2 regions of the Gemmobacter denitrificans genome follow, and region 2 is predicted to be linked to the other one. Evidence: riboswitches for the same ligand, from Rfam matches in the RefSeq annotation. Region 2 holds a riboswitch; the other holds the start of a gene.
The links. A riboswitch is a leader RNA that binds a small molecule or an ion and turns the genes downstream of it on or off. The one in region 2 is predicted to bind cobalamin.
Positions count from the first base shown of each region.

Region 1: another riboswitch for cobalamin. It lies ahead of V6590_RS05450 (DUF1636 family protein); the one in region 2 lies ahead of V6590_RS07990 (energy-coupling factor ABC transporter permease).

Region 1 covers NZ_JBALHR010000002.1:459,827-471,506, reverse strand. The annotation lists partial or broken gene V6590_RS05480 (IS5/IS1182 family transposase) at 19-156, shown strand; partial or broken gene V6590_RS05475 (IS3 family transposase) at 173-310, opposite strand; tRNA gene V6590_RS05470 (tRNA-Ala) at 580-655, opposite strand; gene V6590_RS05465 (CobW family GTP-binding protein) at 712-1,734, opposite strand; gene V6590_RS05460 (cobyric acid synthase) at 1,787-3,232, opposite strand; gene cobO (cob(I)yrinic acid a,c-diamide adenosyltransferase) at 3,463-4,101, opposite strand; cobalamin riboswitch at 4,265-4,459, shown strand; gene V6590_RS05450 (DUF1636 family protein) at 4,540-4,938, shown strand; gene cobW (cobalamin biosynthesis protein CobW) at 4,935-5,969, shown strand; gene cobN (cobaltochelatase subunit CobN) at 5,973-9,200, shown strand; gene cobG (precorrin-3B synthase) at 9,197-10,384, shown strand; gene V6590_RS05430 (precorrin-8X methylmutase) at 10,387-11,016, shown strand; gene V6590_RS05425 (precorrin-2 C(20)-methyltransferase) at 11,019-11,680, shown strand, end outside.
Region 2 covers NZ_JBALHR010000003.1:465,976-477,655, reverse strand. The annotation lists gene V6590_RS08020 (ABC transporter permease) at 1-457, opposite strand, end outside; gene V6590_RS08015 (ABC transporter permease) at 454-1,452, opposite strand; gene V6590_RS08010 (ABC transporter substrate-binding protein) at 1,456-3,336, opposite strand; gene V6590_RS08005 (dipeptide ABC transporter ATP-binding protein) at 3,333-5,240, opposite strand; gene V6590_RS08000 (adenylate/guanylate cyclase domain-containing protein) at 5,421-7,124, opposite strand; gene V6590_RS07995 (mechanosensitive ion channel family protein) at 7,543-9,732, shown strand; gene V6590_RS07990 (energy-coupling factor ABC transporter permease) at 9,814-10,485, opposite strand; cobalamin riboswitch at 10,519-10,736, opposite strand; gene V6590_RS07985 (metallophosphoesterase family protein) at 10,801-11,680, opposite strand, start outside.

The sequences.
Region 1 (11,680 bases), on a different contig from region 2:
ATCATCTCTACGTGGGAGGTGACCTTGGCACGAAACCTGATGTCGGACGACGAATGGGCATTCTTTGAGGGCTTCATCCGGGCAGTCCGTCATTCGATCGGTCGCAAGCCTGCGGACCATCGTCTTGTTCTGAAAGGCATTTTGAGCTGCTGCCGGTTTCGTGGACAGCGGGTTAAGCTAGTAAAGCGCGGGCCTCGAACTCCATGGGCCTGAGGTAGCCCAGTTTCGAGTGCCGTCTGCGCGGGTTGTAGAAGCGTTCGATGTAGTCGAAGGCATCGGCACGGGCTTCGTCGCGGGTGTTGTAACGTCGACACGCAGATCATTTGGGAGCGCTGCATCGCTTTCAACCTACCCGAATTGAGCCCTTGCCAACGCATGGCCCAGCATGACGCCCAATGCCCGCCAGCGGCAGATGGGGCGCGCAAGAGTTCCAAACTGTACCCCATGACAGCCGAAGCAAAACTGAACTTACAGCGCTCGCGAGTCGCATCTCACTGCAAGCAGGCGCTTATTATTTGCGGGTATTTTGGCGGGTAAGTCAAAAACATCAGAAAAATATCCAATGCATTCAAAGGTCAATGGTGGAGCAGAGGGGGATCGAACCCCTGACCTCGTCATTGCGAACGACGCGCTCTCCCAACTGAGCTACTGCCCCGCGACCTGCGCGATTTCTGGAGAATCGCCACAGGATTGTCAAGCCGCCACGCGGCCCTACCAGCCCTGCCCCACGGGACGGAATTCATGCAGGAAAGAGGCCATCATCGGCACCAACTGGTTGCGCCCCGGGCCGGCCAGAATGATGACCAGCCGTGACCCCTGCACGCCCTCCGGCCAATCCGGCAATTGGCGCGGCGGGCTTAGGATATGCTGCACCACATGAAAGACTGTCGGGCGACCCGGCCATTCGGCCAGTTCCACCAAACCCTTCACCCGCAGCAGATCCGGCCCGTAGGTCGCCTGCAGCGCCGACAGGGCCATATCCATCACCGCCGCTTCGACCGGCTGATCTGCCATGAAGCAAAAGGCCGTGATACCCCCGCCATGGTGGTTGGGGCTGTGGTGATGGCCGCTATGGTCGGCGCGGGCGGCAAAGCGCAGCCATTCCGCCACCACCGGCGGCTTGCCGGCCAGATCATAGGCCGCAATCGAAAACAGCCGCTCGGCTGCCATGTCGGGGGCGGCCAGAACCTCGGCATTTGGGGCCAGGCCTTGCAACCGCGCGATCACCGGGGCCGGGTCGGCCAGATCGGTCTTGCTGACCACCAGCAGATCGGCCACTGCCACCTGCCGCCGCGCCTCTTCCTGCCGGTCCAGCACCTCCAGCGCGGTGGCGGCATCGACCACCGTCACCACACCGTTCAGCACGAAATTCTCCAGCATGATGTCATTGGTCATGAAGGTCTGCAGCACCGGAGCCGGGTCGGCAAGACCGGTGGTTTCGATCACCACGCGGCTGAATTTGGGGCCCTTGCCGCTGTCGGCCTCATCCTTCAGCCGCAGCAGCGTCAGCCGGACATCGCCCGAAACAGTGCAGCAGATACAGCCGGTGGAACTGGCGAAAGCGCGATCCCCAATGCCTTCGATCAATCCGCCATCCACATCGACCGCACCGAATTCATTCACGATCACCGCCGTATCGCCGAAGCCGGGTTCGGTCATCAACCGGTTCAGCAAGGTGGTCTTCCCCGCGCCCAGAAAGCCGGTCAGAATGGTGACAGGGATGCGCAGGGTCATGGCAGGTCTCCTTTGCGGTCCGGCTTATGCGGGCCTGTGGCAGGACGCAAGATCACCGTGCCAGCGCGAGCAGGCCCGGCACGTCCAGATGCGCCTCCATGTGATCGGCAAGGGCGTCCAACGTCGCCTCAACCGTGGCCGAATGCGAAAGGCCCGATGACACCGCGCCAAGCCCCCGCAGAAAGGCCGCCCGAAAATCATCGGCGCGAAACAGACCGTGCAGGTAACTTCCGGTGATCCGCCCATCCCCCGACACGGCGCCCTCCGGTGCTCCATCGACAAAGGCAAAGGGCCGCGCCCGGCCCGGGCCATCGCTGCGCCCGATATGGATCTCATAGCCTTCGACCGGCAGGCCGCTGGCCGCATGCACCGCGCGGGTGCGGGTCAGACGCTTGTCAGGGGTCATGGTCGTGTCGATTTCCAGCAGGCCCAGCCCCGCCGTCTCGCCCGCCGGGCCTTCGATCCCCTCGGGGTCACGCACGACGCGGCCCAGCATCTGATAGCCCCCACAAATCCCCAGAACATGCCCGCCGCGCCGCACATGGGCGGCAAGGTCGATATCCCAGCCCTGTGCCCGCAGATAGGCCAGATCGCCTCGGGTAGACTTGCTGCCCGGAATGACCACCAGATCGGTATCGCCCGGAATGGCTTGCCCCGCAGCCACCATGGTCAGTGCGACGCCCGGCTCTTGTGCCAAAGGGTCCAGATCATCAAAATTCGCGATGCGTGACAGGACCAGCGCCGCCACCTTGAACGCGCCCGACCCGCCCCCGCGCGGCAGATCCAGCGCATCCTCGGCCGGAAGCTTTGCAGCATCTGCAAAGAAGGGCAGCACCCCGAACCCGCGCCATACCGTGCGTTCCGCAATCAGCCGATAGCCGTCATCAAACAGGCGAACATCGCCGCGGAACTTGTTGATCAGAAAACCGGAAATCATCGCAGCATCATCCGGGTCAAGCACCGCCTGGGTGCCAATCATCTGCGCAATGACCCCGCCGCGATCGATATCGCCGGCCAATACAACCGGCACATCCGCCGCCCGGGCAAATCCCATATTGGCAATGTCGCCCGCCCGCAGATTGACCTCGGCCGGGCTGCCTGCCCCTTCCACGATCACCAGATCATGCGCCGCACGCAGGCGCGCAAAGCTTTCCAGCACTGCGCCCATAAGCTGCGGCTTCAGCGCCGCATAATCGCGCGCCTTCACCGTGGCAATGCGCCGCCCCTGCACCACCACCTGCGCGCCGACCTCGCTTTCGGGTTTCAGCAGGACCGGGTTCATATCGGTGATCGGATCAAGCCCAGATGCCAAGGCCTGCAGCGCCTGCGCGCGCCCGATCTCGCCACCATCTGCGGTAACGGCGGCATTGTTCGACATGTTCTGCGGCTTGAACGGCGCGACAGTCAGCCCCCGCCGACGCGCGGCCCGGCACAGCCCGGCCACCAGCAAGGATTTGCCGACATTGGACCCGGCCCCCTGGATCATCAGCGCAGGCATGGCAGAAATCCTTGCGGGATCAGGGGGCGCTGCCCCCTCCGCCCTGCGGGCCGGTTTCCCGGGGGAAACGCGGCGCCTTTACCTTGGGCGGTCAACAGGATCCCTCCCTGTACCGCAACCTGACCCAGCCTGGATTCGGTCAACACCACGTGCCCTTCATCTTGGTCCAAATATCCCGGTAGAGTCGTGCGCCAGCACGCCGGGGGCAGAGCCCCCATCCTTGCGATGCGTCAGAACTCGACGCCCTTCTGTCCCTTGATCCCCGACCGAAACGGATGCTTCACCAATGCCATCTCGGTCACCAGATCAGCAATCTCGATCAGTTCTTCCTTCGCGTTGCGGCCCGTCAGGCAGACATGGGTCATCGGCGGTTTCTCGTCACGCAGAAAGGCAACCACCTCGTCCACCGCCAGATAATCGTAGCGCAGGGCGATGTTGATCTCGTCCAGCAGCACGAAACGGATGTCCGGGTCGCGGATCAGTTCCTTGGCCTTTTCCCAACCCTTCCGGGCCGCCGCAATGTCACGCGCCTTGTCCTGAGTTTCCCAGGTGAAGCCTTCGCCCATGGCATGGAATTGGCAAAGGTCACCGAAGTTTCCTTCGATCAGCCGACGTTCGCCGGTATCCCAGGCCCCCTTGATGAATTGCACGACCGCGCAGGGCATGCCATGGGCAATGCATCGCAGGATCATGCCAAAGCCCGAGGACGACTTGCCCTTGCCCGCACCGGTATGAACGATGACAAGACCCTTTTCGCCTTCCTTGGTGGCCATGATCTTGTCGCGGGCGGCCTTTTTCTTGGCCATCTTGGCGGCATGGCGGGCAAGATCATCCTGCGGGGTGCTTTGGGCTGCGGCGTCGTCGGTCATGGGCATCTCCTCTGACCTGCAGGTCTAACCGATTGCCGCAGGGCCGGAAAGCCCGGCTCCGACCTTTGCCGCAGCGGGGGCGGCGTCGCGCCGATTGCGGCGGCGGATGTCGCCCTTGCCCCTGCAGACGCCGCGCCTGTTCTTGACTCGCAAGGCCAATCTGTCACAAGGCGGTCATGCTGGTTCCTGCCCTGTGGCAGGCGAAGAAGGAATGCGTCCCCCCATCCGGGGCAAGCGCAGCCGCCCCCGCGACCGTGACCGGAGAGGCCCCATGCCACTGGCGTACAGCCGGGAAGGCCGGGACCGGGGGGAAACCCGCTCCGCAAGCCGGGAGACCTGCCAGCAGCAATGAAGTGACGGGCGGACGGGGTGTTTCCGCTGCGCGACCGGGGCCTTTGCCCCTGCCGTGCCATGCCCCTGCCCGATGGGAGAAGACGCATGGCACAGGCCCTGCTGCATGTCTGCACCACCTGCCGCCGCGAGGGGGCCGCGCCCCCTGATGGCCCGCGCCCGGGCGCGCAGCTGCTTGCCGCGCTCCTGGCCGAACCGCTCCCCGAGGGGGTGGCAATCCTGCCGGTCGAATGTCTCTCAGCCTGCAGCAATGGCTGTGCCGTCGCTTTGTCCGCCCCGGACAAATGGACCTATGTCTATGGCCGAATGGACCCCGAAACCCATGCTGCGGCCATTCTGCAAGGGGCGGCGGCCTATGCCGCCACGGCCGACGGGCTTGTGCCCTGGCGCGAGCGGCCCGAAATCTTCCGCAAGCAGAGCCTTGCGCGCATCCCGCCCCTGCCCGCCCTTGACCCCATTCCCGCCCTGAAGGACGCCGCCGAATGACTGACCTGACCAAGATCCCCGTCACCGTAATCACCGGCTTTCTGGGCGCGGGCAAGACGACGCTGATCCGCCATCTGATGCAGAACCCGCAGGGCAAGCGTCTGGCCGTGCTGGTGAACGAATTCGGCACCGTGGGGGTGGATGGCGATATCCTGAAATCCTGCGCCGATGAAAACTGCCCGGTGGAAAACATCGTCGAACTGGCCAATGGCTGCATCTGCTGCACCGTGGCCGATGATTTCATCCCCACGATCGAGGCCCTGATGGCCCTGCCGCTGCGCCCCGATCACATCCTGATCGAAACCTCGGGTCTGGCCCTGCCCAAGCCCTTGCTCAAGGCCTTTGACTGGCCGGCGATCCGGTCGAAGATCACGGTTGATGGTGTCGTGGCCCTGGCCGATGCCGAGGCCGTGGCGGCAGGTCGCTTTGCCCCCGATGTGGCAGCGGTGGATGCGCAGCGCGCCGCCGATGACAGCCTGGATCACGAAACCCCGCTGTCCGAAGTGTTCGAGGATCAGATCGCCTGCGCCGATGTGGTGCTGCTGTCCAAGGCCGATCTGGCCGGGGAGGCCGGTCTGGCCGCCGCCCGCGCGGTGATCGAGGCCGAGGCCCCGCGCAAGCTGCCGATCCTGCCGATGACCGAAGGGGTGATCGACCCGCGCGTCATTCTGGGTCTGAACGCCGCAGCCGAAGATGATCTGGCCGCCCGCCCCAGCCATCATGACGGCCATGACGATCACGAACATGACGACTTCGATACCGTCGTGATCGATCTGCCCGAAGTGGCCGATCCCGACCGGCTGCAAGAGGCCATCCGCCGTCTGGCCCGCGAACAGGATATCCTGCGCGTGAAGGGCTATGTCGCGGTCGTGGGCAAGCCGATGCGGATGCTGGTGCAGGCCGTGGGCGAACGCGTCCGCGCGCAATATGACCGGCCCTGGGGCGATACGCCGCGCGCCACCCGGCTGGTGGTCATTGCCGAACATGATCATGTGAACGAAACGGCGATCCGCGCCGTGCTGGAGGGCTGATCCTTGCACGTCACCTTCCGCGAAAGCCACGGGCTTGAGGAAAGCGAGACCCCCTATGATCCGGGCCAGACACCTGCGGATCTGGTGGTTCTGTCGTTTTCCGACAGCGATCTTGGCGCTTTCGCGGCGGGGTGGCATCGGGCGGCGGGGCGTCTGCCTTCGCTGCGGCTGTGCAATCTGGTGGCGCTGAAACATCCGGTGTCGGTCGATACCTATGTCGAAAACACCCTGCCCGGCGCCAAGGGCATCCTGATCCGGCTGATCGGTGGCGAAAGCTATTGGTCCTATGGCGTGATGCAGCTGCAGGATCTGTGCCGCCGCAAGGGCATCGCCTTGGCCATTCTGCCGGCTGACGGTCGCCCGGATGCGCGGCTGGATGAACTTTCCACCCTGCCGGTGGGCACATTGCGGCGGCTGGCGGCGCTGTGCGATGCCGGGGGGGCGGTGGCGGCGCAGGCGGCACTGGCGCAACTCGCGCTGGCTGCCGGGCTGTATGCCCCGCCGGTGATGGGCGACAAGACGGTGCCCGATTGCGGCTGGTACGATCCCGCGCAGGGTGTGGTGCCGGGGCCAGAGGGCGAAGGCCCCTTGTTGGTGGTGACCTTCTACCGCAGCTATCTGACCGCCGCCGATCTGGAACCCATCGATGCGCTGATCCATCAGGCCCGGGCGCGCGGCCTGCGGGCCTATGGCTTGTTCGCGCCGTCGCTGAAAGGGCCTGCCGCGGCCTGGGTGGCCGAAGCCCTGCGCCTTGCCGCCCCCATGGCCATCGTCAATGCCACCGCCTTTTCGGCCCGGACCGATGCCGGGCCTTCGCCGCTGGATGCCGCCGACTGCCCGGTCTGGCAGGTGGCCCTGTCCACCGCGCGGCGCAAGGAATGGCAGGGGGCTGAACGCGGCCTGTCGCCCGCCGATCTGGCGATGCATGTGGTTCTGCCCGAGGTGGATGGCCGCCTGTTTGCCGGTGTCGTCAGCTTCAAGCAGCCCAGTGCCCGCGATCCCGACCTGCAGTTTTCGCGCTTTGCCCATCGTGCCGATCCTGCCCGCATTGCTGCGGTGATCGACCGGGTCATGGCGCGCTATCATCTGGGCCAGACAGCCCCGGCGGATCGGCGTCTGGCGCTGGTGCTGTCCACCTATCCGGGCAAGGATTACAATCTGGCCCATGCCGTCGGACTGGATGCCCTGGCCTCCTCCGAGGCAATCCTGACCCGACTGGCTGCCGAAGGCCACGCGACCGAACCCGGCGATGGCCTTGGCCGGGCGCTGGAAACGGCACGGCTGGGCTGGCCGCTTGACGCCTACGCATCAGCACTGGCCCGCCTGCCCGAAGATTTGCAAGCCCGGCTGCACGCGGCTTGGGGCGCGCCAGAGGATGACCCGGATTGCCGGGATGGGGCAATGACCTTTCGCGCGCTGTGGCGGGGATCGGCGCTGGTCGCGCTGCAGCCCGAACGGGGCGAAGTGGCCAGCCGGGACGGCGATTATCACGATCTGGCCCGGGTGCCGCGCCATGCCTATGTAGCCTTCTATCTCTGGCTTCGGGCGCAGGGCCTGCAGGCGCTGGTCCATATTGGCGCGCATGGCACGCTGGAATGGCTGCCAGGCAAGGCGGTTGCCCTGTCCGGCCAGTGCTGGCCCGAGGCGCTGATCGGTGCGCTGCCGGTGATCTATCCTTTCATCGTCAATGATCCAGGCGAAGCCGCGCAGGCCAAACGGCGCATTTCGGCCCTGACTCTGGGCCATTTGCCGCCGCCCATGGTCGCCTCGGCCTTGCCCGATGGCCTGCTGCGTCTGGAACGGCTGCTGGACGAATATTCAACCGCCGACGGGCTTGACCCGGCCCGGCGCGACCGGCTGATTGCCGCTGTCCGGCTGGAAGCACAGGCGGCGGGGGTCGAAGAGGATCTGGGTCTTGGCCCCGATGCCTCGCCCGCCGAGGCGATCACCCGGATCGACCGTTTCGTCTGCGACATCAAGGAAAGCCAATATGGCGCGGGCCTGCATGTCTTTGGTCAGGGCACCGGCGAGATGGAAGGGCTGCTGGCCGCGCTCAATGCCCGCCATGTGCCCCCCGGCCCCTCGGGGTCGCCCTATCGGGGGCGCAGCGATGTGCTGCCCACCGGGCGCAATCTTTACGCCGTCGATCCCCGTGCCGTGCCCAGCCGTGCGGCCTTTGCCCAAGGGGTGAAGCTCGCCGAAGAATTGCTGCGCCGCCATCTGCAGGAACAGGGGGATTACCCCAGGTCACTGGTGATCGACCTCTGGGGCAGCGCCACCATGCGCACCGCAGGCGAGGAATTCGGCATGGCGCTGCATCTGGCCGGGCTTGCCCCCCGCTGGGATGCGGGCAGCGAAAGGGTCAGCGGGTTTGACATCACGCCGCTTGCCCTGCTGCGCCGCCCGCGCATCGATGTCACGCTGCGGGTGTCAGGCCTGTTCCGCGATGTCTTTCCCGGCCTTGCGCAATTGTTCGAGGCCGCCACGCAGGCATTGGCCAACCGCGACGAGGCGCCGGAAGACAACCCCTATCTGGCGCGCAGCCCCCGCGTCTTTGGCCCCGGGCCCGGCCAATACGGGCTGGGCATGACCGAGGCGCTGGAAGATTACAGCCCCGAAGGCCGCGCCGCTGCGGGCGAGGCCTGGCTGCGGGGATCGGAATGGGCGATTGATGCGCAGGGCACGGCCCGCCCCGCCCGCGCGGCGCTGGAAGCGCGGGTCCGCGCGGCCGACGGCTTTGCCCATGTGCAGGATCTGGCCGAAAGCGATGTGCTGCTGGCTTCGGATTATGCCGCGCATGAGGGCGGTTTTGCGGCAGCGGTCGCCCATCTGGGTGGCTCTGCCACCCTGTACCATCTGGACAGCACCAACCCCGCCGCACCGCGCGCGCGTCTTCTGGGCGAGGAAATCGCCCGGGTGATCCGCGCCCGCGCCGCCAACCCCGACTGGGCCACCGCGCTGATGCGCCACGGCTTTCGCGGCGGGGCCGAAATTGCCGCGACGCTGGATCATCTGGCCGCCTTCGCCCATCTGACCCGCGCCGTGCCTGCCCATCTGATCGATCTCTATCACGAGGCGACCTTGGGCCGCGATGATCTGGTGGCTTTTCTAGAGGCCGAGAACCCGCAGGCGCTGGCCGCCCTGCGTGCCCGCTTCCACGCGCTGCACGAGGCCGGGCTCTGGGTCACCCGCCGCAATTCGATTGCAGCCATGATGGAGGTGGGCGCATGAGCGGCACACGCGCCGGGGGGCTGTCTGCCCCCCGCCCCCCCCAAGGATATCTGGAGCAGGATAAAGCAGCACCGGTCATTCAGGGCTGGTGCCCGGGCGCGTTGCGTCCCATGGCTTCGGGCGATGGTTGGGTCGTGCGGGTGCGACCCAGGCTTGGGCGGCTGACCCCTGCACAGGCAGCCGGGATTGCCGAATTGGCACAGGCCCATGGCAACGGCCTGATCGATCTGTCGGCCCGCGCGAATGTACAGCTGCGCGGCGTGACAGAGGCCAGCCATGCGCCGCTGATTGCCGGGCTGCGGGCGCTTGGGCTGATTGATGACAGCGTGGCGCAGGAAACCCGGCGCAATATCGTGGTGCAGCCCTTTCATGGCGCATCTGATCCGACCTTGGCGATTGCCGCCGATCTGGCGGCCTTGCTGGCAGCGGATGATGCGCCCGACCTGCCGGCCAAGTTCGGCTTTGCCGTGGATTGCGGTGCGGCACCAGTGCTGACAGCCACGGCAAGCGACATCCGGATCGAGGTGCATGACGGCAAGGTGTGGCTGCGCCCGGATGGGTCATCGCGGGCGAAGGCAATCAGCGCGGACACCGCAGCGGACGAAGCGATTGCTTTGGCCCGCTGGTTCTTGCGGATGGGCGGCGTGACCGGCGGCCGGGGGCGCATGGCTGCCCTGATCGCGCGCGGAATAACACCCGAGGCGTTTGACACCCCGCTGCCCGAAGCGCAGTTCGCGGCCCGCCCGGGCCTCTGCCCAACAGGCGCGATGATCGGATTCGACTTTGGTCAGATGCAGGCCGCCACCCTTGCTGCGCTGGCGCAGCTGGGGGCGCTGCGGGTGACTCCCTGGCGGATGCTCGTGCTGGAAGGCGCGCAGAACCTGCCTGCCCTGCCCGGTGTGATCACGGATCCCGCTGACCCGATGCTGAAGGTGATCGCCTGCACCGGTGCACCCGGTTGCCTGCAGGCGCTGCACCCCACGCGAAGCCTTGCCCGCGCATTGGCCCCCCATGTGCCTGACCTGCTGCATGTGTCAGGCTGCGCCAAGGCCTGCGCCCATCCCGGCCCCGCCCCGCTGACCCTGATCGCCACCGCGCAGGGCTATGCCCTGCATCATGCGGACCAGATCACCCATCATACCGCCGACGAGTTGCTCGCCCGGCCCGAACTTCTGACCCGGTAAACATGCCCCATATGTACGAAACCGATGGTGCCACCATCTATGTGAACTCTTTCGCCACCATCCGGGCCGAGGCCGAACTGGCACGCTTCACGCCCGAGGAAGAGGTGGTGGTGGTGCGCATGATCCATGCGGTCGGCATGGTGGGGCTGGAACGCCATGTCCGCTTTACCCCCGGCATGGCGATTGCCGCCCGCGCCGCACTGGAAGCGGGCGCGCCGATCCTGTGCGACGCCCGGATGGTCAGCGAAGGCATCACCCGCCCGCGCCTGCCCGCCAACAATCAGGTGATCTGCACGCTGCACGATCCTTCGGTGCCAGAACTGGCGCGACAGTTGGGTAATACCCGCTCCGCCGCCGCGGTGGAATTGTGGCGTCCGCATCTGGCGGGCAGCATTGTCGCCATCGGCAATGCGCCCACCGCGCTGTTCCATCTGCTGAACATGCTGGAAGACCCGGCCTGCCCGCGCCCCGCCGCCATCATCGGCTGCCCCGTGGGCTTTATCGGGGCGGCAGAAAGCAAGGCCGCGCTGATGCAGGATGCCCCCTGCCCGGCAGTCATCGTCGAGGGGCGGCTGGGCGGCAGCGCCATCACCGTGGCGGCGGTGAACGCGCTTGCCAGCCGGAAGGAGTGACCATGGCCCGCATTCTCTGCGCAGGGCTCGGCCCCGGCGATCCCGATCTGATGTCTGTCCGGGCCGATCGCGCCGTGCGGGCGGCAACGCAGATCGCCTATTTCCGCAAACCCGGGCGGCGCGGCCAGGCCCGCGCCATCGTCGAAACCCTGTTGCGCCCCGATGCGCAGGAATTCGCGATGGAATATCCGGTCACGACCGAACTGCCCTTCGACAGCCCCGCCTATAATGACGCGCTGGCCCGGTTCTATGATGATTGGGCCGACCGGCTGGCCGCTCTGCCCGGCGAAGTGGTCGTGCTGTGTGAAGGCGATCCCTTCTTCTATGGCAGTTTCATGCATCTCTACACCCGGTTGAAAGACCGTGTGGCGGTGGAGGTGATCCCCGGCATCACCGGGATGGCGGGCTGCTGGCATGCCACGGGCACACCGATCACCTGGGGCGATGATGTGCTGTCGGTGCTGATGGGCACCCTGCCCGAGGAAGATCTGGTCCGCCACATGCGCGCGGCTGACGCGCTGGCGGTGATGAAAACCGGCCGCAACCTGCCCAAGGTGCGCCGGGCTCTCGCCACTGCCGGGCGGCTGCAGGATGCCTGGCTGATCGAACGCGGCACCATGCCCGGCCAACGTATCGCAAGGCTGGCCGAAGTTGACGCCGCCGA
Region 2 (11,680 bases):
GGCAGACCAGATGCAGGCTTGCCGGGATCATGCCCCAGAAATCATAGCTGTCGCCCTGGCAGAAGAAGCGCAGCTTGTGCACCTGCGCGGGATCATCGGTATAGACCCGCCGCAGATTGTCCATGTCCAGCTCTTGCGTCCGGCCATAGACGAAGGGCCCGACAAAGGCCCCGTCATGGAACAGATGCACCCGCTGCGGCGGGGCATAGATCGCATCCAGATTGCGGGTATCCTGATGGTAAGGGGCCAGAAATTCGACAAACAGCACCGCTGTATAGGCCAGCACCAGAAAGATCAGCGACAGGAATGCAATCCGGTGGCGGCGGAATTTCCACCACATCAGCCGCAGATGCGACGCCTCGGCCAGCGCACCGGCGCGATCATCGCTTTCCGCCGGATCAAAGGGCAGATCGGACACGAAATGCGGCAAAGGCTGCGGATCGGATCGCAAGGTCATTTCGCGCTCCCCTGTCCCAGCCGGATGCGCGGGTCCAGCAGCGCCAGCGCAATGTCGGATACCAGCGTGCCCAGCACCGTCAGCGCCGCAAGGAACATCAGGAACGATCCGGCAAGATACATGTCCTGGCTTTGCAACGCCCGGATCAGCATCGGGCCCGTGGTTTCCAGCGACAGCACGATGGCCGTCACCTCGGCCCCGGAAATCATCGCAGGCAGGATGGACCCGATATCGGCGATGAAGAAATTCAGCGCCATGCGCAGCGGGTATTTGCGCAAGACCTTGCCCGGTGCCAGCCCCTTGGCACGGGCGGTGATGACATATTGCTTCTGCAATTCATCCAGCAGATTGGCCCGCAACCGCCGCACCATGCCCGCCGTCCCCGCAATGCCGATGATGATGACCGGAATCCAGATATGGCCAAGGATCGACCTAGCCTTCTCCCAGCTCATCGGTTCGTTCACATATTGGCTGTCCATCAGATTGCCGATCGACAGGCCGAACCAGACATTCGCGAAATACATGGCCATCAAGGCCAGCATGAAATTCGGCACAGCCAACCCGATCAGCCCCAGAAAGGTCAGCCCGTAATCGCCCCAGCTGTATTGATGCGTGGCGGAATAGATGCCGATGGGAAAGGCCAGCACCCAGGTGAACAGGATGGTCAGCACCGACAGCACGAAGGTCAGCCAGAGCCGGTCGCCCACCACCTCGTTCACCGGCAGGCGATAGGCGAAACTATAGCCGAAATCGCCGGTGACCATTCCGCCAACCCATGTCAGATAGCGCATGTATTGCGGCTGATCGAAGCCGTATTCTTCGCGCAGCATCTCGATTTCATCGAGATCAGCCTGTTCGCCCAAGGCGCGCAGTTCCGCGACGTGGCTTTCGAAATAGTCGCCCGGCGGCAATTCGATGATGACGAAGACACAGACCGAGATCAGCAGCAGCGTGGGGATCATGGTCAGGATGCGGCGCAGGATATAGCGGATCATGGCTCAGCCCTCACGATAAAACAGCGTATCGGGCAGATAGGCGCCCAGATAGCTGACGGGTTCAAAGCCATACAAGGCCCGTTCCGGCATATTGGCCAGCCGCGCCGAATGCACCACAGGCTGCAGCGCGCCGTTCACCGTGCCGATGGAAAACACCTGATCAGCACGCAGCGCCAGCATTGCGTGCCAGATGGCCTGACGCTGCGCCGGATCATCGCTGGAATTCCAGCCCCCCAAAAGCGCCAGAAGCTGCGCAGCCTCGGGCATGTCCGGGGCTTCGCCCGCCTCACCGTTTGATGCATGGTGGCTGCCCCAAAGAGGCCATTGCAACTGATCGCCGCTGGTCGGGGCCAGTTCTTCGGGCGGGGTATCGGCATCGGGCACCCCGTTGTCGAGCCCGGTCCAGACCGACATTTGCACCAGCCCGGCCAGAATACGGCTGCGCAGGATGTCGCGCTGCGACGACCGGATATAGAGCGCCAGCCCCACCGCGCGGTAATGATCGCGGATCAGTTCCAGAACATCGGTCTCCACCGCGCTTTCGCCTGCCGTTTCGACCACGATCCCGGCCTGACGGCCATCGGGCAGACGGCGGATGCCCCCCGGCCCATAGTCGGTCAGCCCGATGTCATCCAGCAACTGCCGCGCCAGATCAGGATCATACTGCGCCCAGGCTGACGCATATTCGGGGCGGAACAGGGGGCTGTCAGGGGTCACCGTATCGGCCCCTTCGCGCGCCAGACCGAAGAACAGCGCCTTGTTGATCTCTTCGCGCCGGATCGCCACCGACAGGGCACGCCGCATCCGCACGTCGCGGAACAGATCACGCCAGACCGGATCGGCACAATTGAGATTGGGGTAAAGCGCCACGGCCGACCCTTGCGTCTTGGGCCAGAGCGAGACGTGCAGCCCATGCGACGCTTCGGCCTGTTTCAGCAGCGTATAGTCGCCAAAGGCAACCCCGGCCATCTGCAGATCGCTTTCGCCCGTGGCCGTCTTGGCCAGAATGACCTCGGAAGACGCGACGGTCAGCACCACCTTGTCGATATAGGGCAGTTGCGTTCCGGCCTGATCGACACGGTGGAAACAGGGGTTCCGTTCAAAGATGAACTGATCTGCCGGGGGCGCCGTGCGCGGACGCCAGGCCTCAAGCGTAGGCAGATCGGGGTTTTCAGGCCGGATCGACCGCGACATCTTGATATGCAGTCGCCGCCAATCTTCGACATCCTGCTCCGCCGCCATCCGCTCCAGATCGGCCTTGTCGGCATAGCTGGCATGAAATTGCCGCAGATAGGCGCTTGGCATGAACAGCACCGTTGGCAGCGGGGCGGCAAGGCGTGGCAGAAAGGCGGGCATCGGGCTGACAAAGCTGTAGCGCACGGTCAGATCGTCGATCACCTCGAACCGGGCCGGTTCCCCGCCCGCCATCAGTTCCGGCGGCACGCCGCTTTTGTACAGTTTGGGATGGGTGATCACGTCTTCCCAGGTGTAGCGGAAATCTTCGGCCGTGAACGGGCTGCCATCCGACCAGCAATGGCCCGCGCGCAGATGGAAGGTGAAGATGCGATCCCCCTCCACCTCGAACCGCGACAGGATATCGGGGCGCAGTTGCAGATCGGGGCCATAGCCCACCAACCGGGCATAGCTGTAGATGGGGATCAACCGCACATCGCGCTGCCCACCAACGATGATCCGCAGCGTGCCGCCCCTGCGGCCGGTTTCTCGGCCCAAGGCCGGCAGGTCCAGCACGCGCGGATCGCGCGGGATCACCGGGGCCGGGCCGGGGGCGGCCTGCGTTTCGGCAAATGCGCTGGATGCTGGCCAGACCATCGGCAGCGCGATCGAGGACATCAGTCCCTGCAGGGTTTGGCGGCGGGTGATCATCGGCAAAGCTCCGTCGCATCGGCCTGCGGATGGGCCAGAACCTGATGCCCGCCGCCCAGATCAACCGGCTGCAAACGCGTGGCACCGGGGCGGAACACCTCGGGCCAGTCGGCGGCGGCCACCGTGCTGGGCCGGGCGGCCTGCGCGAAGTCCAGCGGCCGATCCAGATCGGCATAAGGCACGGCGGCCAGCAGCATTTTGGTGTAAGGATGCACCGGGGCGCGCATCAGGGTTTCCCGCGGCGCGATTTCCACGATCCGGCCCGCATACATCACCGCCACCCGGTCGGCCATGTAATCGACGACCGCCAGATTGTGCGAAATGAACAGAAGCGTCAGCCCCAGTTCCTTTTGCAGGTCCTTCAGCATGTTCAGGATCTGCGCCTGCACCGACACATCCAGCGCCGAAACCGGTTCGTCACAGATCAGCAGATCGGGGGCAAGCGTCAGGGCACGGGCAATGCCGATGCGCTGGCGCTGCCCGCCCGAAAAGCTGTGCGGGTATCGGTTCACCGCGCCACGGTCGAGCCCGATCAGGCGCAGCCATTCGGCGCTGGTGGCGCGGCGGTCCTGCTTGCTGCCGATGCCGTGAATATCCAGAGGCTCGGCCAGAATGTTCCCCACGCTCATGCGCGGGGACAGCGACGAAACCGGGTCCTGAAACACCATCTGGATGCGGCGGCGCAGCTGTTTCAGGGCGTCGCCCCTTGCGGCCAGCACATCCAGTGGGCCGCTGCCATCATCAAAGGCAATGCTGCCCGCATCCGGCGTGACCGCGCGCATCAGCATCTTGCTCAGGGTGGATTTGCCACAGCCGCTTTCGCCCACCAGCCCCAGACATTCGCCGCGCCGGATATCAAAGCTCACATCATCCACCACCTTGCGCGGCGGGGTGGCCGTGCCAGACAGGAACCAGGATTGCGATTTGGTGGCATAGGATTTCGTCAGGCCCCGCACTTGCAGCAGCGGCGGCGGATCGCTGCCCGGTGGCGGAGCGGGCGGGACAGTGCGCGCCAGCACACCATGCAATTGCGCCGGATCGATCCGCACCTCGCGCAGCGGAACCAGCCTTGCGCCCGGTTCCATGTCGAATTGCGGCACGGCAGTCATCAGGCCCTTCAGATAGGCATGGCCCGGATTGCGGAACACCGGACCGACCGGCCCCGCCTCCATCACCCGGCCGCGATAGACCACGACCACCTCATCGGCCAGATTGGCCACCACGCCCAGATCATGGGTGATCAGCAGAACCGCCATGTTCAACCGGTCGCGCAGATCGCGCAACAGACCCATGATCTGCGCCTGAATGGTGACATCCAGCGCCGTCGTGGGTTCGTCGGCAATCAGCAACGACGGCCCGCAAACCAGCGCCATGGCGATCATCGCACGTTGGCGCATCCCGCCCGACAATTCGAACGGATACATCCCGAACACGCGCGCCGGATCGGCAAAGCCTACAAGCGCCAGCATCTCCTCGACGCGGGCGCGCTGGTCGCGCGGCGGCAGGGCGGTGTGGATGCGCAGCGCTTCGGAAATCTGGTTGCCGATGGTATGCAGCGGCGAAAACGAGGTCATCGGTTCCTGAAAGATCATGCCGATATGGCGACCCCGGATTGCGCGCATCCGCAGCCCGTCGCGCGGCAGGGCAAGCAGATCGACCGGAGCCGCCGTCTTGCCATCCGCCTGCGGTTCCGCCAGCAGGATGCGCCCCCGCGTCCGCGCGGTCGAAGGCTGCAAGCCCATGATCGTCTGGCCGATCACCGATTTGCCAGACCCGGATTCCCCGACCAGCGCCGTGACCTTGCCGGGCGCGACGCGAAAGCTGACCCCTCGCACGGCATCCAGCAGCCCCCCAGGAACGGCGAAAGAGACATGCAAGTCTTCGATGCGGAGCAAGTCCGTCATGCTGTCAGCCATGGCTGCATTCATACGTCATGTCCCCGGACCCACCGTTTCTTTGGTGACAGCTGCCCCGGCAGTGCCGCCTTGCGGTGATGTTTGCGCCACCGTAGCGGCGCAAACCCGGCCTGTCCACAACGAGGCAATCCCGGGTGGCGCGACGGACATCGCGCTGTGGCAAGCAGATCAGCCTGCCGTATCCATGACGGGTTCGGGCAAGTCGCTGGTGCGCTGGAACACAAAGACCGGCACTGGCTGGCTCAATCCCCGCAAGGTCACAAGATCGGGCGAACAGCAACCCAGGGTCGGGATGCCGGCCCGTTCCATGCATTCCGCCGATATGACCAACTGCACCCCCAGCTCCTTTGCCTTCCCCTCCAGCCGACTGGCAAGGTTCACGGTATTGCCAAGCGCGGTCAGCCGCACCGGCGACTGATCGGTCTGCCGCGATGCCCCGATCCGCCCCAGAATGGCCGGTCCGCAATGCAGCCCGATGCCCATGGCCAGCGGCGCGGGCAGGTCTTCCTTCAGGCTCAGGTTCAACGCATCCAGCACCCCCGCCATGGCGCGGGCCGCCATCACCGCCTCGCGCGCACCTTCAGCCGAGGATTTGCCAATCCCGAAGATCGCCATGATCCCGTCGCCCATGAACTTGTCAACGTAGCCGCCGCTGTCTTCGATCGCATCAGCCATATGGCCCAGAAAGCGGTTCAACAGGAACACGGTGTCATAGGGCAGGCGGGTTTCGGACAGTTTGGTAAATCCGCGCAGGTCGATGAACATCACCGTCAGATCGCGTTCCACGCCCCAGCTCAGCCGGTCTTCGGTTTCGGGCGGCGGGCCTTCTTCGCCTGCAGGCAATAGGGTGGATACGGTGATATCGCGCTGCACCACCATCTGACAGGCCAGCCGCACATGCGCGGGGGCCCCGATCCGGCGCAGCACGGCCTGTTCGGCGGCATTGGGCGGTGCCAACCCTTCCGCCCCCTGCATCACCCGGACCCGGCAGGTCGAACAGCGCGCCCGCCCCCCGCAGACGGCCGCATGGGGGATCTGGTTGATCCGGCTGATTGCCAGCAAGGGCAGGCCACGCGGGGCCTGCACGCTGCGCCCGCCCAGATAGGTGACCTTGACGCGGGATCCCAACCGATCGGCCAGGCGCATGGCCAACCAGACCACGACCAGCAGCGCCAGAAGGGTCAGATACAGCCGCTCTGCCCGTTCCGCCTGCAGATACAGCGTGGCAGCCTGGTCAGGCGTCAACGGCGATTCAGCAGTGCCCAATGTTGCGGCAAAGATGCGCCCTGCCGTGGCAAAGCCTGCATAGGACAGCAGCGGCACCGCCACAGCAAGAAACTGCCAGATCACCAGCGTCTGCCGGAACCAGGCCCGCCCGCCCAGCCAGTGATAGAGCCCGATGCAGCCATGGGTCCAGATCAGGGCCATCAGGATCGCGATATTCAGCGCGCCCCCCGGCCAAAGCGCGCCCAGGGCATAGGAATAATCCCCGGCGATCCCCGCAACCGGGGTAACCTGTCGCATGGCGATCACATGACGTATCAGCCAGAGCGGGGCCAGAAGGGCAAAGCCCATCTGCGCCAGATTGCGCAACCCGATGCGATGGGTGGAAATCTGCAGGATCTTCCACAGCCCAAACGCCACATGCAGCCCCGCCGCCGCCAACAGCAGCGCATTGCCCGGCAGACTTCGGGTTATGGCCGTGCGCCAAAGCTGCGCGGTCTGCATCGCCTCAAACGACACAAGACCAAGCGCATGATTGAGGAAATGGGTCAGGACAAAGGAAAACAGCACCAGACCGCTGGCCAGACGCCAGAAACCCGGGTTGCGCAGGCGTAGCCTGATCCGCCCCAATGCGATCCTGCTGGTCATGCCATCCCCATTCCCAAAGCATCCCCTTCATTCCCCCTACACGATCATCCATCCGGGCCGGGTGCCGGCATCGGCGGGGGAAGGGTAGCGACAAGCGACAACCAGCGGCAGGCGCCCCATGAAGAACGGCAGATAGGGGCTGATGGGCCGATCTACCAGTCCCCTGCGCCCCGCCTCGCTGTATCCGGGCGTTCCATCCAGAAAGCCGAAAATGTTCCGTCACGCAAGGCCGCGACACCGATCACAGTCTTGTGTGGAAAACCTGCGATAGTTGGTGCAGGGTTTCCGCCGCAACAGTACCACCAGAAGGCCCGACATGCGCAAAGACAAGATGCCCCCTCCCTCTCCAACTGGACAGTTGTTGAAGGGGGTGTTCGCACCGCTCCGGTCCCTGGCCAGAGCAGCAGAGATTGGGCAGATGATGCGGGCCATTTGCCTGTGGCTGGCGGTGCTGACGCTTGGCGCGGCCGCCTATGCCCAGACACCGCCACCCCAGGAAAAGCTGGATGCGCTGGCTGAATTGCTGGCCGACCCGGATTTGCGGGCCTGGATCGATGCACAGGCCAAGGCCCCGTTGGTCCCGGTAGAAACGCTCCCCCCGACGACGGAACCACAAAGCTCCGTGCTGGCCGCACGGCTGGACAGCATGGAAGCCTATTTCGAAGATACGCTAGAGGCCATTCCAACCTTGCCAGCACAGGCCAGCCGGGCGCGCACGATCTTCATGCAGGAGGTGAACGCCCGCCGCCCCATCGTCGTGATCGGGCTTGTTGCAGCCTTTGTTGCAGTCGGCCTAATTCTGGACAGGGCGCTGCATCTCATGACCGCACGCTATCGGCGCTGGATGATCGCGCAATCGCCCTTTACGCCTTATGGTCGTGTGCGGGCGCTGGCCGGGCGCATCTTCTATGCGATCCTGAAACTGGCGGTCTTTGTGCTGGGTAGCATCGGGCTGTTTCTCAGCTTTGAGTGGCCGCCCTTGCTGCGGGAAATCGTGCTGGCTTTGCTGGCCGCCGCGCTGGCTGCGCGCCTTGCGGTGCTGGTCGGGCGGGTGCTGCTGGTGCCCCCTTCGATGAACCTGCCCCATGCCGCCGAATATCGCATCCTGCCGATTTCCGACGAAATGGCCCAACACTGGTATCGCTGGGGCACGATCCTGACCGGTCTTGTCGCCGCATTCTTCGCCATCATGGCAGTGGCTGGCTATCTGGGATTTGACGCGGCAGGCCAGCGCGCCATTCTGATCCCGACCAAGATGATCTGTCTGGTTGCGGCGCTTGCCGCCGTCTGGCGTCGGCCCAACGCAGGCACTGGCACTGGCCACACCGTTTCATGGCTGCTGGCGGCCTATTTCGTGCTGCTGTTCATTCTGGATGAGATCGGCGCGCGCCTGATGTTCTGGCTGGCCGTCGCTGCGGTGTGTCTGCCCGCCCTGATCTGGGTGGCGAACCGGGCCGTGATCCATGTGTTGCGCGCGCCGCAACGCCCGCAAGCCCAGGCCGAACCCGACAGTGAGGGTGGAAGCAGCGAAGACATGCCGTCAGAAACCGTGATCGCGGCCGGGGCGCAAGACCGGCCTGTGCCCCCGGTCATCGTTGCCGTGGTGGATCGGGGCATCCGGGTGGTGCTGATCGCCTTGGCCGTGCTGCTGTTGGGACGGGTCGCAGGGATCACCCTGGACAGCATCGACGCGCGCGAAACCATGGCGGACCGGTTGATCGCGGGTTCGGCCAATGCGCTCATCATCATCCTGGCCGCCGATTTCGGCTGGAGCGTCATCAAGGCGATCATCGCCCACAAACTTGGCCAGATCGAAGGGGAAAGCGCCGGTTCCGCCCCCGGCCATGCGGTGGCGGCAGATCATGCCCGCAGCCGCACCCTGCTGCCCATTCTGCAGAACATCCTGTTCGCAACCGTCGTGGTGGTGACCGTGCTGATGGTCCTGTCTTCGCTGGGGGTCGAGATCGCGCCCCTGATCGCCGGGGCTGGTGTTGTCGGGGTTGCCATCGGTTTTGGCGCGCAGACGCTGGTCAAGGATGTGATCGCGGGGATCTTCTATCTGTTCGACGATGCGTTTCGGGTGGGGCATTACATCACCAGTGCATCGCATATGGGCACGGTGGAAAGCTTCAGCCTGCGCTCGGTCAAGCTGCGCCATCACCGGGGCTATCTGACTGTGGTGCCGTTCAGCGAACTGGGCGCGATCCAGAACCTGACCACCGAATTCGTGATCGACAAATTCAATATCACAGTCGATTACGCCACCGATCTGGAAGAGGCGCGCAAGATCATCAAGAAGATCGGGCAGGAACTGGCACAGAACCCGGAATTCGCCCCGAACATCTATGAACCGCTGAAGCTGCAAGGTGTGCAGGCCTTCGGCGAATACGGGATCGAGTTGCGGTTGAAGATGGTCACCAAACCGGGCGAACAGTTCGTGATCCGCCGCCGCGCCTATCTGAACATCGCCAAAGCCTTTGCCGAAAAGGGCATCAAGATCCCCTTCCCGACGGTGCATGTGCAGGATGGCAATGCGTCGGCCGCGGCAGCAAAGCTGATGGCAGAGCGCAAGGCCGCTGCAGAAGCAGCAGCAGCGACACAGGGCTGAACATCACGACGGGCAAAAAAATACCCCCGCAAGGTGCCAAAGCCTTGCGGGGGTTTCTGTTTCAGATTGTGGTCCGTTCGCTCAGGCGGCGGCGTAAAGGCGCGGGCTGACCAGCGCGGCAGGGGTCTGGCCACGCAGGGTCTTTGCCACGGCCAGCACTGCCAGATCAACGATCGGCTCCAGCAGGACAACCGTCATATAGGCCAGACCGAAGGTTGCGACCGAGGTGGTGGCCGCAAAGCCCTGACCGTAGAAGGCCCAGAACGCCACCCAGGCCACGATGCCGCCCTGATAGACCAGCGAAAGCTGCAGAACCTGCGCATAGGCCAGATCGACATAGGCGGTGCCCGGCGCGATCAGGCGCTTGGCCACGACCATCATCACGAACATCGGGGCCAGCAGCGTGGTCATGTTCATGCCGAATTGCGGCAGGTCGGTCGGGGCGAAGAACATCCCCTGCACCAGAAGGCCAAGGGCAAGCCCGATGGCCGACGGCCCCGCGCCCAGCAGCAGGAACAGGGTTGACCCCAGAATCAGGTGCACTTCGGAAACACCAACCGCGAAATGCGGCAGGACTTCGAAGAAGATGAAGGTCAGGACGCCAGCCGCAACGCTGCGCAGCGCCAGCGACGCCACACCGCTTTCACGGATGGTTTCACGGGCGTGCCAGAGTGCCGTGGCGCCAGCCGCAGCGGCAGTACCATAGCTCAGCACGATTTTTGCCCCGTCCACGAGGCCCGGTTCGATATGCATGTCTCTCTCCTTGCCGTCACACCCGACGGCAGTTGTCATTGTCCTTGCAAGGCCGGTCTCCTGGCTCGCGGGTCATGGCCCCTGCCCGCCTTCCCGCCCCGGTTCGGGGGCAGTGGCTGTTGGACAGGCGCTCACCGCTGACAGTCGCGGGGGCGGCTGGGGTCGGGGCGCCGCGATTTGGTCCGCCCTTCCCCATTCCCGTTTCAGCCCTTGGCCTTTGCACCTCGGGCACCTTGATGATCCTTTGTTGCGCCGGGTTGGCGGATCGTCAAGTCGGCAAACGACATGCGCAGCGGCGGGACCGAACCGCAACCCTCAGGCAATTGCGGCAGGCAGCCGGTCCGGGCGGTGATCAGCGCGGGCCAGCGCCTCGGCCAACAGCCGGTGCAGCTCGGCCGTCCAGCCTGTTGCCGGGCGGGCGGCAAGGCGGTGCAGATGGGCAATCCGCATCGGTGAAAGTGTCTCGATGGCCAGTGGCCCTGCGTCGATCAGCATCAGAAGATCGGCCAGATCATCCCCCGAAATGCCATCGGGCAGGGCATCGGGGCGCAGCTCTGCAGGCAAACCCGCTGCAATCTTGCGCTCCAATGCGCGGGTCCGGTGGCGGGCGGCAAGCGATGGCCCCAACCCGCCCTGCGCCGTGGAATGCCCCTCGGCCAGATGCACGGCAGTGACATGCGGATCATCGGGCAGATCGCCCAAGGGAAGTGGCGTCAGGTCAAACCCCGCCGCATCGCCGTCCAGCAGCATGGCCGCCGGGGGAAAGGCGCAGGTCGATGGCAGCGCAACATCGGTGAAAGGCCCCGCCGAAGTTGCGCGCAGGCTCTGCGCATGAATGTGCAGATGGCCGCCAAAATGCAGCCGGAGCCCAGCCGCCGCCAACCGTTCGGCCACCTGCGGGATGGGGGCCCGCCTGACCAAAGTTGCGCCGGGCAACACCGGGGCAAGGCCGGGCCAATGGTCCAGCACCGGGTAATGCGACACCGGCACCAGCACCTTGCCCAAGGTTTTCGCCCGGGCGCAGACATCCGCGATCCAGTCGAACAGATAGGGTTTCTGGCGCAGCGCCGCCGTCCAGCCCGCAGCCGACGGGTCCAGAAAGGCGCGTTTGCGATGGGGGTCGGCAATGCCCGTGCGCGGCTCGAAGATCGTGACATCCAGCAGCAGAAGCCACAGGCCCGGCTCGGGTTCGATC